Regions from separate parts of the Virgibacillus sp. M23 genome, predicted to be linked through region 2. Evidence: riboswitches for the same ligand, from Rfam matches in the RefSeq annotation. Region 2 holds a riboswitch; each other region holds the start of a gene.
What was found. A riboswitch is a leader RNA that binds a small molecule or an ion and turns the genes downstream of it on or off. The one in region 2 is predicted to bind S-adenosylmethionine.

Region 1 (5,681 bases), on a different contig from region 2:
AAATAAACATCCTCATACAGTTTCTACTGATAACGCACATATACTCCCTATTCTTCATAAAAGCTATTACATCAAACTGCTGGATCAATGTATTGTTGATATTCACTTTGTTAAAAGTAACTTTTTTAAAACGTTAGTCTGCTTGTTTTTTGTCGCCAACAGGTACGACTGCACCTTCGTATTCTTCTTCAATAAACTTCTGAATTTTTTCAGAATGTAGTACGTCTACAAGCTTATTTAATGCTTTATTGTCCTTATCCTCTGCTCTTACTGCGATAACATTAACATATGGTGAATCCTCATCTTCTATGAATAATGCATCGTCAGTTGGGATTAACCCTGCACCAATAGCATAATTTGTGTTTATGACTACTAATGATTCTTCATCTGTTTCATAAATTTCTGGTAAAAGTGCTGGGTCATAATCTGGTGAAAACGTTAAATTCTTAGGGTTTTCAGTAATATCATCAAGCGTTGCTTCTGATGTCTTTACTCCATCTGCCAATTTTATTATCCCATTCTTTTCAAATAAACCTAGTACACGACCACGATCAGACACAGAATTACTTAAGACTACTTCTGTTCCTTCTGGAATCTCCTCTATACTCGAAATGCCTTTGGAATAGACACCAATGGGTTCAATATGAATTCCATCGATATAATCCAACTTATATCCAGTATCACTTATTGTTTGCTCTAAATACGGAATATGTTGAAAATAATTAGCGTCTATTTCTCCATTAGCTAAGTCATCATTCGGTAATACGTAATCCTCATATTCAGTTATTTCCAATGTAATGCCTTCTTCTTTTAATAATGGCTTAGCCTCTTCAAGAATTTCAGCGTGAGGTGTGCTAGAAGCGCCTACTTTAATCGTATTTGCATCGGAGGAAGCTTCATCATCTCCGCCGCATGCAGCTAACACAAATCCTAAACTTATAATAATTAACACGGATAACCACAATTTTTTCATTTTATTCGCTCCTCTTAACTTGTTCATTTTATATCGTTCTTATCTTTTGTCTAACTTTCTTGATACATAATCGCCAATAAATTGAAATAGAAAAACAATGCATACAATAATGATGGAACATATAAGTACAACATCAAAGTCCCTACGTTGAAAGCCAGAGTAGTAGGCGTAGCTGCCTAATCCACCTGCACCAATTGCACCTGCCATCGCTGTATAACCAATTAATGCAATAGCTGTTACCGTAATACCTGAGATCAATGCTGGCATTGATTCAGGTAACAATACTTTAAAAATAATCGTACTGGTCTTTGCTCCCATTGCCTTTGCAGCCTCAACGACACCTTTATCAACCTCTCTCAGTGCTATTTCTACAAGCCTTCCATAAAATGGAGCTGCACCAATAATTAATGCTGGTAACGCCGCGTTTGGACCACGGATGGTTCCAATTAAAAAGTTAGTAAACGGGAAAAGCAATAAAATCAATATAATAAATGGAATAGCTCGAAATACATTCACTACCGTCGCTATAACAAGATTTAATAACCTATTCTGCCAAATTCCTCCTTTTTGTGTAAGGAATAGAAGCAATCCTAACAATAACCCAATAATAAACGTTCCAACTAAAGCAATGATCGTCATATAAAAAGTCTCATAAGTTGCTTCTATAAAATCTTCTACTTTAATATTTGGTAATAAATTAGTTAGCATCGTGGATAACCTCCAATTCTACGGAGGTTTCTTCACGAACAAATGAAATAGCTTTGTTCATATCTTTTTCATTACCGTCCATTTGAATAAATAAGGTTCCATAGGCACCAGCCTGTGTTTGCGTTATTTTCCCTTGTAAAATGCTAATGTCCACACCATATTTTTTTATAATTTGACTAATTAATGCGTGGTTCGTTGTTTCTCCAACAAAATGAAGTCTGATTAGCTTTCCATTTTGATAACGGTTCATAACATGTGATATATCACTATCTTCCTCGTCAGACCCCATAATTTGTTTGACGAACTTTTTAGTAACAGTTTGCTTTGGATGTAGAAACACATCGAGTACATTCCCTTGTTCTACAATCTTTCCATTTTCCATAACAGCAACTTGATTACATATTTTTCGAATCACTTGCATTTCATGTGTAATAAGAATAATAGTTAACCCTAAATTTTTATTAATATTAACAAGTAAATCTAATATTGCGTTCGTCGTTTCTGGGTCAAGTGCCGAAGTTGCTTCATCACATAATAAAACCTTTGGCTTATTTGCCAAGGCACGTGCAATACCGACTCGCTGCTTCTGACCACCACTTAGCTGGGCGGGGTAGGATGTTTCTTTTCCCGTTAACCCAACTAGCTCAATCAATGTTTTTACACGATTATCCCTTTCCGCTTTAGGAATCCCAGCTATTTCCAAAGGAAAAGCAATATTATCGGCAACAGTTCGCGACCAGAGCAAATTAAAATGCTGGAATACCATCCCAATATCTTGCCTTACTAATCGAAGTTCTCGTTTATTTAATGTCGTAATTTCCTTGTCATTCATTGTAATTCGACCACTGGTTGGTTCTTCAAGGCGATTTAATAATCGAACGAACGTACTTTTACCCGCTCCGCTATAACCAATAACACCAAAGATGTCTCCTTGATCAATCGAAAGGGTCAAATTATCTACAGCTGCTGTATTGCTTTTGTTTGAAGTAAAGACCTTACTCAAACCCTGTATCGATATCACACGTAATCCTCCTTTTATTTACATACATTTGTATTATGTCCTTAAATACAATTAAAAACGCCTTTCTGTAAGAGAACAGAAAGACGTTTGTTTGCCTTTTCGTCCCCTCATCTATCAAAGCCTAGGCTTTGCAGGAATTAGCACCTTTCAAGCATGATAGCTTGAAGGTTGCCGCGGTTTCATAGGGCCAGTCCCTCCACCGCTCAAGATAAGAGTTTTTCAACTATTTAATTACGATAAAAGATATATTAGCATGCTGTATAAACAATGTCAACGATTTTCAGCTAACTATTCTTAAACATTTCCGGCTTATAATCTAATAAATATCGATAAATATTAGGTATGGAATGAAATGCGTACACTTTTTCTACAATTCGATTATCCTTCTTAACAACAAGACACGGTACACTTTCTATTTGATTATCCTGCATAAATTCTGGATACAAGGATGCATTCATCTCATAAAAAATGTCTTCTTGATGTACAGACTCAATTTTCTTTAGCATGGACCTTGCTAAATTGCACGTACCACAAAAAGGAGTAAATATATAAAGAAGGTAGTGGTCTCTTTTCAAAAGTTCGGCTGTAATTTGTTGCAAACATATCACCTTATTTAAACTAATTCATAGTGCTTGCTAAGTCCTACCCATTACTTTTACACCTTGTTTAGATTAAGAAAATCGGATTAACAGCGATTCGTTTACTCACTAATACTTGAGCTAAAATATTTTCAGGAGTTGTTGCCACTTCTCGATATTCACTACTAACATAGATGTGTTCTGCATGTGGTAGTTCTCTTGCCAATTGCTTTCGCAGTTTTTGGCCTGATTCATCCTCATCTACTAAAATGTAGACGTCTTTATCATCTAATGCGTAATCCTCTAACATTTGATCGAATCGTTCAACACCTAATGTTCCATTCGTACATATAATCGTTACATCGTCAGTAATAACCTTTCTAATTTGCTTTTTATCTGTTAAGCCTTCTACGATAATAATTTTTTCTAATTCGTCAGTTATCATCACATAGCACTCCTCAGTAAATCAAGCGGAAGGTTTTAATATCGCTCACTTCTACTATGTTATCAGTAGTTGTCTTTTCGAAATGTGAGTTTCCTTTATTATATGATGAAATGTAGTTATTTAGTGATACGTCCAATTCGTAATGTTGAGCAATTAGTATAGCTGTAAAAACATGGCTGATTCCAACCAAAGGTTGTTTATCAGCCATTTATTTTTCTGATATGCAATTAGTCTTGATTTACGATCTCATCATATGCATCAGCAGATAATAAATCATCAAGCTCTGTCTCTTCAGATGGTTCAATCACGACCATCCAAGCTTTCTCGTAAGGAGATTCATTTACGAATTCAGGGCTATCCTCTAGCTCTTCATTCACTTCAATAACCTTACCGCTAATTGGAGCATATAATTCAGAAACTGTTTTCACTGATTCTACACTACCAAATGGTTCATTTACTTCTAATTCATCACCAGGTTCAGGGAGCTCTACGAACACAATATCTCCTAATTCATCCTGAGCAAAATCAGTAATCCCAATACGAACTTTTCCATCTTCTTTTTTTACCCATTCATGTTCTTTTGAGTATAATAATTCTTTAGGTACGCTCAAACTATCCCCTCCAATATGTAATTCACTTTTACTATACAAGGTATACGCGCAATTATCCAGTATTTCTTTTTAACTTTTCATATTATTTGTTCATACGGTTTTTTCCAAAAGTCCATAAATACATGTCTTATTTTGGACGTTTCTTTATGTCTGTTATTTTACGTAAGTCTATCCTAAACATGCTCTGTTCAAAGAGAAATTAAAGCCACGTATTTTCAAACATCTCCTCTTTAAAACCGACTGTTACTTTTGAGTCATCTGCGACAATTGGACGCTTAATTAGCATGCCATCGGTGGCTAATATTGTTGCCATCTCTTCATCAGATGCATCTTTTATTTTATCCTTGATATTTAGTTCTCGATATTTTTTTCCGCTTGTATTAAAAAACTTTTTGGCAGGAAGCTCACTTTTATCAAACAGATCTAATAATTCTTCTTTTTTCGGTGGAGATTCAACAATATGAATTAACTGATATTTAACCTGATGATCATCCAACCATTTCTTTGCTTTTTTGCATGTACCACAATTTGGATACCAATAAACGGTGACTGCCATGTAGACACTCCTTTGTAATCTAGTATAGATTTATTATAGCAAAATAGCAGATGTAAATTCGACTAAAATGTTGACCTATAAAAAGTGATGGTCTGATTCGAAAGTCATGTCTCTGGTTAACATTGAAAAATTGGTTCCTGTCGAAGGCTTGCCATGGTCCCAGAGTCAACTTTTTCCGTATCTTATGTTTACTACCTGCGAGATCTTTCGCTCATGCTATTCCCACAGGCGTCTCCGCCATCCTCTCTGCAATTAGACACTAGAACATCGCCCCTTTCATCATATTGTAATTCACCAACCAAAAACAAAAATGAACTGATTGTTTATGAGGGATCTACGATAAAGTTATAACTAAATTAGAGATGATATCGAACTCTTTAACTTATGCAAAATAAAGTGGGTGAAGGCGGAATTTCAAATTAATACAAACCAAACGAAACACTGAGGCAAGGACAAAACACAACTTCTTTACTCAAAATGCGAATAATCATGTTATCAATAGAGATATCATCGCCGCACCGTGAAACTATACGCTCTTTCCGCGGGCATAGCACATAGCCGTCAAGTTAAGCAGGATATTTTAAAACCTAAAAAGTTATTCGTTATTCTGACATTATAAATGGAATAATTTGGAGGGATTACGTATGGCTAAGCAATATCATTTTGACTCGTTTGTAAAGCGTGTGCTCGATATTTTATCTATTTCTGAACTTCGCAATGTTGCTCGAGAATCAGGTTTTGTACAACGATTGAAGAAGATAATGCCGGAAGATTTCTGAAGTATATGTG
Region 2 (5,681 bases):
TAAATATAATCCTTGGCAGACATAATCATTTTAATGTATCCATTTTTTATCTGCTCCCAATCTGAATCTGGTCCACTCGAAACGATTTGCACACCCACATCACCAGCTGGAACAGCGTTGTAATAACGATCTTCATATAAGATATCATTCCTAGAAGCTTGGTTCCAATCCAAAATAAAGCGAGTTTGCATATGCAGAACCGCATCACCATAAATACGCAAATGTGTATCGCGCCAATTTCCAAATTTCTTATCCTGCCCAAGATACTCATCACCAATATTAAAACCACCAATATATCCCACCTTACCATCTATAATGCCTAATTTTCGATGGTTACGATAATTAATTTTGAAATTGATTTTCGGAATCTTTGGCGGAAAAAACGCCTCCACTTCTACGCCAGCTCTGCGTAATCGTCTAATATACTTTCTTCGTAATGAACGGGAACCCATATCATCATAAAGTACACGAACCTCTATACCTTCATTAGCCTTCTTAATAAGAATGTCAGCAATACGCTTACCTAGTTGATCATCACGAATGATGTAATAAAGCAAATGTATATGATCCGTAGCTTTTTCCAGATCAGCAATGAGGGATTCAAACTTTTCTGTTCCATCCGTAAAAATGGTCACTTTATTATCTTGTGTAAAGATGGCATCATCATTACGTAAATGTAAATAATATAAATCCTCATACTCTGCTATCTCTTTATGTTTGAATGCAAACGTACCGTTTTCAATTGCACGAAGCTGGGATTGTACAGCTGTTTTTACACCAAGTCTACTCTTTGTATCCCAAGTAAATATCCTTCGTTTACTAATCGGCTTACCAAAGATTAAGTATAAAAAGAAACCTGCAATTGGAATAAACAATAATACCATTAACCACGCCCATGTAGCACTAGCATCCTTTCGTTCCAAAAAGATAATAGAAACACCTAAGGCAATATTAAAAATTAAAATAAATCCTAATAAGTATGACAGTATTTCCATAGTCTGACAAATCCCCCCTTACATGAAAATTGTTTTAGTTCGTGCCATGTCTTATCCAGTAACAATTTTCTATTATCCTCCCCAAACTAGACTGTTCCTATTTTTAAGGGTGAGGACATCAAATTACGCTAAAGTAGAAAGAGTATATATCCATCACCTCTACAATCAATAATATAGCATACATTTTAATTTGTCGTTAGCTTAGCAGAATGCAAGCGCTACCTATTATTTATAGAATAAATGATATTAGCTTATTGTATTAAATTTTATCCTTTTTATGTACCTTGATGCTGTTATAAAGCACTTCATATGAAAGAAAACCATAACCTTTCTACGTATCAAATCGTATTTACGATTCATAAATGTGGTACTGACATCATGAATGAACATTATATATGATCTCATTATTAATAACACCAGCGTATCTTATGTTTTTGTATATCTAACAGTCTTTTCGTTAAGGGTTACTTTGAACTGTTTAACCAGGTCAAAAAAAAACCTATACCAGCTACTACTAGCATAAGCGTATTATTTCTTCGCTACTTGTCATCTAGCTTGTTTAATGCTTGCTCCAAATCCTCCCAAATATCTTGCCAAGCCTCTAAACCCACCGATAAACGGATCAGCTGCTCCGTTATTCCCATCATGTCACGCTCAGCTTCTGGCACAACCGCATGTGTCATTGTTGATGGATGTTGTATAAGCGTCTCTGCATCTCCTAAGCTAACTGCAATTTTTAAAAACTCCAAGTTATTTAAGAACTGTTGAACATCGTATTTATCCCCAACTAATTCAAATGATATAACTCCAGCACCACGCTTCATCTGCTTTTGATATATCGCAAAATTTGGATGCCCCCTATCACCTGGATAATAAATAGTTGAAATCCTTGGATGAGTACCTAATTTCTCCACAATCTTTTCTGCATTATCTGAATGTCGATCAAGCCGAATCGGCAGTGTTTTCAAACCCCTTAATAATAGCCAAGCATCAAATGGCGAAAGAACGCCTCCAATATCTTTTTGTGTCGTCATGGCAACACCGTCAAGAAATGAACTTCTTCCTACTACCAAACCACCAATTACATCTCCGTGTCCGCCAATATATTTTGTAGCACTATGAACAACAACATCACAACCAAATTCCAGTGGTCGCTGAATATAAGGGGATGAGAAGGTATTGTCTACAACGACCGGAATATGGTAGCGCTTTGCAACCGTTGCTACCATTTGTAGATCGATCAGCTTCATGGTGGGATTAATTGGTGTTTCAATATAAATACAGGTTGTTTCTGGCCTTAGACAAGCCAAAACCTCTTCCTCACAATTCATTTCTGAGAAATCATGATTAATATGATACTTATCCTTTAACATGGATAACAATCCATACGTACAGCCATAAAGCCCGGAAGAACAAAGAATATGATCATTTGCTTTTGTTAGTGAAATTAATACCGCTGAAACGGCAGCCATTCCAGAGGAAAAAGCCAACCCTCGCTCCCCTCCTTCTAATGCCGCAATCCGCTCTTCCAAAAGCTGTACAGTAGGATTACCTAAACGCGAATATACAAAACCATCCTCTTCCCTTGCAAAACGCCGCTCTCCTTGTTCTGCTGAATCAAATGTAAAAGTAGAGGTTTGAAATAAAGGAGCTGCTAAACTTCCTAACATCTCTTCTGAATGATAACCTTCATGAACAACCTTCGTCTCCAATTGCTTTTCTTTCTTCTTCACATCCATTCCTCCTCACGTAAACTCTTGTAAACTGACCACCTATATATATCCTATTCAAATAAACGCATAAATGAATACGTTTTCTTTAGAGACGTTATCTTTGCTTTTTTTCTGGAGCAATTCTAAAATAGATTTACTTTATACCGGAAGAAGGGATGAAACCTTATGAACGCTAATCAGGATCGGAACGGTATGATCTACACATCATCAGCATACATATTATGGGGATTTCTACCAATCTATTGGAAGCTTCTTGACCATGTTTCTCCAGGGGAAACATTAGCTCACCGCATTATTTGGTCTTTCGTCTTCACATTTTTACTTGTTCTCATTATGCGTAAATGGTCGGATTTTACGAAGGAATGGAAGGAATTGCTTCATAATAAAAAGAAGCTATTTGGTATTTCTTTGGCTACGCTAGTAATTAGTCTAAATTGGTTAATATTTATTTGGGCCGTTAATAGTAATCATGTTGTTCAAGCAAGTCTGGGCTATTATATTAATCCACTTATAAGCATATTACTAGGAATTATCGTATTAAAAGAAGCCTTTACTTTCCGTCAAACTATTTCATTTATTCTAGCAGGAATCGGTGTGCTTTATTTAACGATAAGCTATGGTGTGTTTCCTTGGGTGTCATTATTACTTGCCATCAGCTTTGGACTGTATGGTTTATTGAAGAAAAAGGTCGATATCGGACCAATGATAGGGTTAACCATTGAAACCATGCTTATTCTCCCCTTCGCAATTATTTACCTAGCCATTTACCCTGATAACGCCTTTCAGCTTCATGAATTCTTTTCATCTACGAACCTATTATTAATGGGTGCAGGTGTTATGACAGCAATTCCCTTGTTACTGTTTGCAAGTGGAGCGAAACGCATTTCTTTAGCAATGGTCGGATTCTTGCAATATATTGCACCAACATTAATGTTATTACTAGGCGTATTTATATATAAAGAAGCCTTTACTTCTGCTCATTTAATTGCTTTCGCGTTCATTTGGATAGCTCTAGTAAACTTTATGCTTACGAGCTACCGAAGACCACTGAGGAAAAAGCATGTATAAAAAGATATAACATGCTCTAGGTTTTCTTACGTTTTGGCGATGGTATTATGCCTGCCTTTTGTTACGATTTAAAACTAGTGGTTGACAAAAGATTATGTACACCTATATAATATTCAATAATTTAGAAAAATACATCTCTTATCAAGAGCGGTGGAGGGAATAGGCCCTGTGAAGCCCAGCAACCAAAAAGCGATGAAATATTGCTTTTTACGGTGCTACATCCTACAGATCCATTTTATGATCTGGAAGATAAGAGGAGGAACGGTTAAATCCAAGCCCTCTTCTTAGGAAGAGGGCTTTTTCATTTTCCCCCTCTTCCTCCAGACACAAGGATTGCTATTCAGTAACTGGCCACGTCAATACTAGTCGTGGCAATACAGAACTACAAACTATCCTAGGAGGAATGAATAATGGCAAAATTTCACCAGAAACAACCAGATACAGTATTACTACACGGAGGTCAGGTGCCAGACCCAACCACGGGTTCTAGAGCTGTCCCTATTTATCAAACAACATCCTATGTTTTTCGTGACACGGAGCACGCACAGAATCTATTTGGCCTTACCGAACCGGGCAACATTTATACACGGATAGGGAACCCTACCGTAGATGCTTTCGAGCAACGAATTGCCGAATTAGAAGACGGTGTAGCAGCAGTAGCAACAGCATCTGGAATGGCAGCTATTACCTTTGCTATCCTAAATGTTGCTAGTACAGGAGATGAAATTATAGCTGACAGTAATTTATACGGTGGTACTTATAATCTATTTGCAAACACACTTCCTCGCTATGGTATAACGGTTAAATTTGTTAATGGCAAGAACAAGAATGAAGTCGAAGCTGCTATCACAGATAAAACAAAAGCAATCTTCGGTGAAATTATTACGAACCCTAGTCTGCACATCTTTGATGTCGAGACCATTGCTGCTTTAGCTCATTCTTATAATATTCCTTTAATAATTGATAATACATTCGCACCTTATATTGCTAAGCCGATAGCATGGGGAGCAGATGTTGTGGTCCACTCCGCTACAAAATGGATAGGAGGACATGGTACGACCATTGGAGGTGTTGTCGTTGATGGCGGAAGGTTTAATTGGAATAACAGCAAATTCCCTGGCTTTACAGAACCAGATGAGAGCTATAATGGCCTCCGTTTCATTGATGTTGGTCCTGCGGCTTTTGCTACTAAATTAAGGGTACAATTATTGCGTGATATTGGTGCGTGTATTAGCCCGCATAATGCTTTTTTACTATTACAGGGTTTAGAAACCTTGCATCTTCGTATTCCTCAACATAATAAAAATGCACAGATAATTGCCGAATACTTAGCTAAAAATCCTGCGATCGAATGGGTGAACTACCCAGGTTTACAAAGCCATTCATCAAACAAGCGAGCTAAAAAATATTTTAGTGAAGGTGCTGGATCTATCATCACTTTTGGAATTCGAGGGGGGAGAGAAGCTGGACGACAATTAATTGAATGTATTGAATTATGGTCACATGTAGCTAATGTTGGTGATGCAAAATCACTAATTATTCATCCTGCTTCAACAACGCATCAACAACTAACCGTTGAAGAATTAAAAACTAGTGGTGTTACGGAGGAAACAATTCGTCTATCGATTGGTTTGGAGTCTGTTACCGACTTATTATACACCTTAGATGCTGCTATCGCTGAAGCTACTGGCGAAGCAAAAACGATAACAACCAATGATTCCGTCGCTATCAGTTGGCTACTTAGCTCTCCGTTTGATCGTAATAATGGAAATATACGAAAAAAAACCATTGCCGTATACGGCTGGGAAGATGCAGGAGAGAAAGAAAGGGAAAAAGTCAAACAGCTACAATCTATTGGTTTTGAGCTTTATTATATAAGTCATTC
Region 3 (5,681 bases), on a different contig from region 2:
AGGAAGCACGGTAGCTTGCAAGCCAATGATGACTTAGATTAGGACGATTCGTGAAGTCGCCTCGTTTCTGGGCACTAGAGCTGGACGCAGCTCAATACGCTTTATAATTTACTAGACTAAAAAAAGCCGATCTCTTTATAAGAGATCGGCAACCAGCTGTTATAGCTGAACAGTAAATTATACAACTTTTTTCACTCATTTATAATAAATCCTTTTGGGATGAGGAAACGATAAATTATCCTTTATAAATTGGCCCAGCCTGCATAATATCAGCGCTTGCTTCCGTGAATTTTTGGAAATTCTGATGAAACTTCATGGCAAGTGATTTTGCTTCCGTTTGATAAGCGTTTTTGTCTTCCCATGTGTTTTCGGGAACTAAGACGTCATCGGGAACACCTGGAACTTGGATAGGGATTTCCAATCCAAAAATATTATCTCTTATTGTCTCTACACTATTGAGTTCACCTTCTAATGCAGCATGAATCATTGCACGTGTATAAGACAGCTTCATGCGTTTACCAATGCCGTAAGATCCCCCAGTCCATCCTGTGTTTACAAGAAACACGTTTGATTGATAAAAATCAATTTTTTCACCAAGCATTTTCGCATACTTTGCCGGAGCTAAAGGTAAAAATGGTGATCCAAAACATGCAGAGAACGTAGCCTGTGGTTCTGTCACTCCTCGCTCCGTACCTGCAAGCTTGCTTGTGTAGCCACTTAAGAAATGATACATTGCTTGCTCTTTTGATAATTTACTTATTGGCGGCAATGTTCCCGAAGCATCTGCTGTAAGGAAGATAATTGTATTTGGATGCCCAGCAATACTTGGCACTGCGATATTATCAATGTTTTCAATTGGATAGGCTGCTCTTGTGTTTTCTGTTAAAGTTGTGTCATCATAATCAGGTAGCCTTGTTTGTTTATTAAGAATAACGTTTTCAAGGACAGAACCAAATCGTATTGCATTATAAATTTGCGGCTCTTTTTCTTGAGATAAATGAATACACTTTGCGTAACATCCGCCTTCAATATTAAATACTCCATTTGGACCCCAACCATGCTCATCATCACCAATTAATCTTCTGTAAGGATCAGCAGATAAGGTGGTTTTCCCCGTGCCGGATAAACCAAAGAATAAAGCCACGTCTCCCTCTTTGCCAACATTAGCAGAACAGTGCATAGATAATACATCTTGTTGAGGTAGTAAGAAATTCATCACTGAAAAGATAGACTTTTTAATTTCACCTGCATATTCGGTACCACCTATTAGAATGATTCGTTTTTTAAAAGAAACAAGAATAAACGCTTCTGAGTTCGTACCATCTACTTCAGGATCTGCTTTAAAAGTAGGGGCTGATATTACTGTGAATTCAGCTTGATGTGATAGTAACTCATCAGCAGTTGGAGTTATAAATAACTGCCGTGCAAATAGATTGTGCCAGGCATATTCGTTAATAACTTGTATTGGTAAGCGATACGCGTGGTCTGCACCAGCAAATCCGTTAAATTGGAATAGCTCTTCTTTATTTTTTAAATAGGAAATAACCTTTTCATACAATCGATCAAATACAGATTCATCAATGGATTGATTTACTGTTCCCCAATCCACCTGCTGTTCACTTACTTCATCTGTAACAATAAATTTATCTTTTGGGGAGCGACCGGTATAAGATCCTGTTGTTGCTTGAACTGCACCTGTTGCGGTTAACATGCCTTCTTCTCTTGCTAAAATTCTTTCAACAAGCTGAGGTACGGATAAATTTGTTTGTAGCTGTTTATGCGTGTATAATTCTTTTACGAAAGACTTTTCTACCGTTTTCATGTTAAATACCTGCCTTTATGTGAAATTGTATTCACGTTCTTTTGTTGAACGACCAAATAATCCTGAATATGTTTATTAGTATAACACATTTAAGTTAATAGTCCATACTAAATATAAAATAATTTTTATAAGATGTTGAATGTTTACAGCAAAAAATGTCGTTCAGAATCTTTCTTTCCTTTAGTATGAGTAAAAAACTTCTGAGAATACAGTTAAACTAGTTGACACATTAAGCTTCTTCCGATAAGCTAAGTTTCGAACGGATACTCTCTTATTCAGAGTTGGTGGAGGGACAGACCCAATGAAGCCCAGCAACCATCACTTTAGTGAAAAGGTGCTAACCTGATGCAAGGAGATTTTTTTCCTTGAACAATAAGAGCGAAAGGCCAGCAATCCTTTCCTCATGACAAGCGGGAAAGGCTTTTTTTATTAGTTATAAAAATTCTACACGTAGATGACTAACTTTAACCCGATTATAAACATATTAGTCAATTTCTAAGCTAAATTGTCATTCGCCTGCGTGTACGTGTGAACCAGGAGTGACAATAGAATATACGGTAGTAGGTAATCTTTCTGGTGCCTTTCTTATTTCAGTTTAACCTTAGTACTTATTACTGAATGAGCATATTTGATAAATAGAGTTCCGTAATCGATATTTGAAGGAGGATTTAGCAACATGGCTGCTAATCGTCGTTTGTTTACTTCTGAATCAGTAACAGAAGGACATCCAGATAAGATATCTGATCAAATTTCAGATGCTATTTTGGATGAGATATTAAAAACAGATCCAAATGCCCGAGTGGCATGTGAAACAACTGTTACAACTGGACTTGTTCTTGTAGCGGGTGAAATATCCACTACTACTTATGTAGATATACCTGCTATTGTTCGTAAAACTATAAAAGAAATCGGATATACTCGCGCAAAATTTGGGTTCGACGCGGAGACATGCGCAGTATTAACTGCCATTGATGAACAATCACCTGATATTGCTGGTGGAGTTGACACAGCATTGGAAGCAAGACAAGGAAAAATGAGCGATCAAGAGATTGCTGCAATAGGTGCTGGTGATCAGGGTTTAATGTTTGGTTTTGCTTGTGATGAAACAGACGAATTGATGCCACTTCCAATCTCATTGGCACATAAGTTGGCAAAGCGTCTCGCTGACGTTCGGAAGGATAAGACATTAGAATACTTACGACCGGACGGTAAAACACAGGTAACCGTTGAGTATGATGAAAATGATCAACCTGTTAAAATTGATACCATCGTAATTTCTACACAGCATCATCAGGATATAGCTACAGAGCAAATAGAAAAAGATTTGATAGAGCATGTTATACGCCCTATAGTACCAAATGAGTTATTAGATGAGACGACTAAATATTTTATTAATCCAACTGGCCGTTTCGTTATTGGTGGACCTCAGGGGGATGCAGGTTTAACAGGTCGAAAGATTATTGTTGATACGTATGGAGGCTATGCTAGACACGGTGGCGGAGCGTTTAGTGGAAAAGACTCTACTAAAGTTGATCGGTCAGCTGCATACGCTGCCCGTTATGTCGCAAAGAACATAGTGGCTGCCAGGCTTGCCAAAAGCTGTGAAGTACAGCTAGCCTATGCCATTGGTGTAGCAGAACCTGTTTCTATTTCGATAAACACTTTTGGAACAGGTGTTGTAAATGAAGAGCAACTAGTAAAAGCTGTTCGAGAATTATTTGATTTACGACCAGCAGGTATTATTCGTATGTTAGACTTGCAAAAACCTATTTATAAAAATACTGCTGCTTACGGGCATTTTGGAAGAACAGACATTTTATTTCCATGGGAGAAGACAGACAAAGTTGAGCAATTGAAAGCACTTATTAAGTAGTAAAGTCTTGATCATCCTTTAGCTTCACAATGGTTATGATACGAAAAAAGGTAACCTAGCTGATTTAATCTTCTAGGCTGCCTTTTTTCATAGTCTAAATTACAATATTTTCCATAAGGATAAAGAAGGCGTGTTGAGCTGCGTCCAGCTCCAGCGCACAGAATCTAGGTGACTTCACGAATCGCCCTAATCTAAGTCATCATTGGCTTGCAAGCACACCGTGATTCCTTTATCTCCGTTGACTAGCTCCAATCGCTTTTGTTCTTGAAGTTACTTACCGGAATTTGTATATTTTTTGTAGTAGATTGCTTTATCTACATATGATTTTCGTACACGTTCCATCTCCGCGTAATCTTCTAGAGTTAAGTCTCGGATTACTTTTGCTGGTCTACCAAGAGCTAACGTATGTGGCGGAATCGTTTTTCTAGGTGGCACAAGGCTTCCGGCTCCGATAAATGCATTTTCACCTATTTCCGCACCATCAAGAATAATGGAACCCATACCAATTAAAGCTTTGTTTCTAATCATGGCGGAGTGCAGGGTCACTTGATGTCCGACTGTCACATCATCCTCGATAATTAAGGGAAGATTAGGGCTTTGATGAAGCATGGACAGATCTTGAATACTAATTCTTTTACCAATTTTCACAGGTGCAACATCTCCACGAACTACAGTTTTAAACCATATACTAGAATATTCATCAATTGTAACGTCACCGATGATGGTTGCATCCTCTGCAATAAATGCAGTTTCATGAATTTGTGGTTGTTTTTCTTTATATGAATGTATCATTTGAATCCTCCTGGATAATATGGTGATATAAACAGTATAACAAAATTATAGCGGGGACAATGTAGATTGGAGGCAGCAAGTTGAGCAATCATGTACCAAATAACCCAATAATTTTAATGGCAACCGTTTATCTGAAAATTTTTCCAGCTGTAAGTAAAGAGTTAGTTTATTGGCAAAAACGTGCTGCGGAAATTCCCGATCAAGAATTGAGAACTCAGGCTTTATCAAGTATTTCTTCCAAACGTTTTCATTGTCAAGGAGGAGCAGTTTATAGCATATTAGCACATCAAAACTGGCAGAAAGCTGTACGATTTATTGTTGCATATCAAACGATAAGTGACTATTTAGATAATCTTTGTGATCGTAGTAATTCTATGGATCCAGAAAATTTCCGATTGTTACATCATGCTATGATAGATGCACTATCTTGTAATGATAGTAAAACGGATTATTATAAGTATTTTGAAAGTAAAGATGACAAAGGGTATTTGAAAGAGTTAGTTAGAACTTGTAATGAAGCACTAGCATCACTAAATCACATTGATCTTTTCCAAGAGCATGCGCTTAAATTGGCAAAATTGTATATGGATTTACAGGTACACAAGCATGTGATCATGGAAGAACGTATACCACGATTAACAAAGTGGTCAGAGAATATGAATGCATATCCGTTAAGCTGGTATGAATTTTCAGCAGCAGCAGGATCTACGCTTGGAATATATTGTTTGGCCTGCTATGGGTTTGCTGGGAGACTTAGTTCAGACAGAGCAAGCCGATTAGTATCTGGATATTTTCCATATATTCAGTGCTTGCATATTTTACTTGATTATTATATCGACCAAGTGGAGGATAAAGAAGAGGAAGATTTGAACTTCTGTAATTATTACCCAGATCAAATCACGATGCAGGAACGATTTCGGCACTTTTTATTAGAAGCTCACGTTAATTCAACGATGCTACCAGATGCTCCATTTCATCAAATGGTACTGCAGGGTCTAGTTGGGTTGTATTTAGGAGATGAAAAGGTCAAGTTAATTGACGGCTCTCGTCAAATGAAGCGACAATTATTAAAAGCGAGTGGAGTAGCTTCGAAATTTTTTCACTGGAACACGAGAAGTTATTATTACTTAAAAAGATTAGTTACTAGTAGTCGACAGGATTGAGTAGCGGGAGATATTTTAAGGATGATATTCA

Region 1: it holds a riboswitch for S-adenosylmethionine, as region 2 does, so the genes downstream of both, RVS70_RS03530 (methionine ABC transporter ATP-binding protein) here and RVS70_RS16785 (O-acetylhomoserine aminocarboxypropyltransferase/cysteine synthase family protein) in region 2, are expected to answer to the same signal.
Region 3: it holds a riboswitch for S-adenosylmethionine, as region 2 does, so the genes downstream of both, metK (methionine adenosyltransferase) here and RVS70_RS16785 (O-acetylhomoserine aminocarboxypropyltransferase/cysteine synthase family protein) in region 2, are expected to answer to the same signal.

What each region holds. Positions count from the first base shown of each region.
Region 1 covers NZ_JAWDHA010000006.1:11,410-17,090, reverse strand. The annotation lists gene RVS70_RS03540 (MetQ/NlpA family ABC transporter substrate-binding protein) at 134-973, opposite strand; gene RVS70_RS03535 (methionine ABC transporter permease) at 1,013-1,681, opposite strand; gene RVS70_RS03530 (methionine ABC transporter ATP-binding protein) at 1,671-2,702, opposite strand; SAM riboswitch class I at 2,807-2,917, opposite strand; gene RVS70_RS03525 (thioredoxin family protein) at 2,987-3,310, opposite strand; gene RVS70_RS03520 (toprim domain-containing protein) at 3,369-3,725, opposite strand; gene gcvH (glycine cleavage system protein GcvH) at 3,953-4,336, opposite strand; gene RVS70_RS03510 (arsenate reductase family protein) at 4,536-4,892, opposite strand; gene RVS70_RS03505 (hypothetical protein) at 5,537-5,671, shown strand.
Region 2 covers NZ_JAWDHA010000053.1:12,334-18,014, forward strand. The annotation lists gene cls (cardiolipin synthase) at 1-995, opposite strand, end outside; gene megL (methionine gamma-lyase) at 1,535-2,728, opposite strand; gene rarD (EamA family transporter RarD) at 2,894-3,796, shown strand; SAM riboswitch class I at 3,932-4,052, shown strand; gene RVS70_RS16785 (O-acetylhomoserine aminocarboxypropyltransferase/cysteine synthase family protein) at 4,207-5,681, shown strand, end outside.
Region 3 covers NZ_JAWDHA010000006.1:110,560-116,240, forward strand. The annotation lists gene pckA (phosphoenolpyruvate carboxykinase (ATP)) at 236-1,822, opposite strand; SAM riboswitch class I at 2,091-2,201, shown strand; gene metK (methionine adenosyltransferase) at 2,499-3,695, shown strand; gene RVS70_RS04035 (gamma carbonic anhydrase family protein) at 3,966-4,487, opposite strand; gene RVS70_RS04040 (tetraprenyl-beta-curcumene synthase family protein) at 4,568-5,650, shown strand.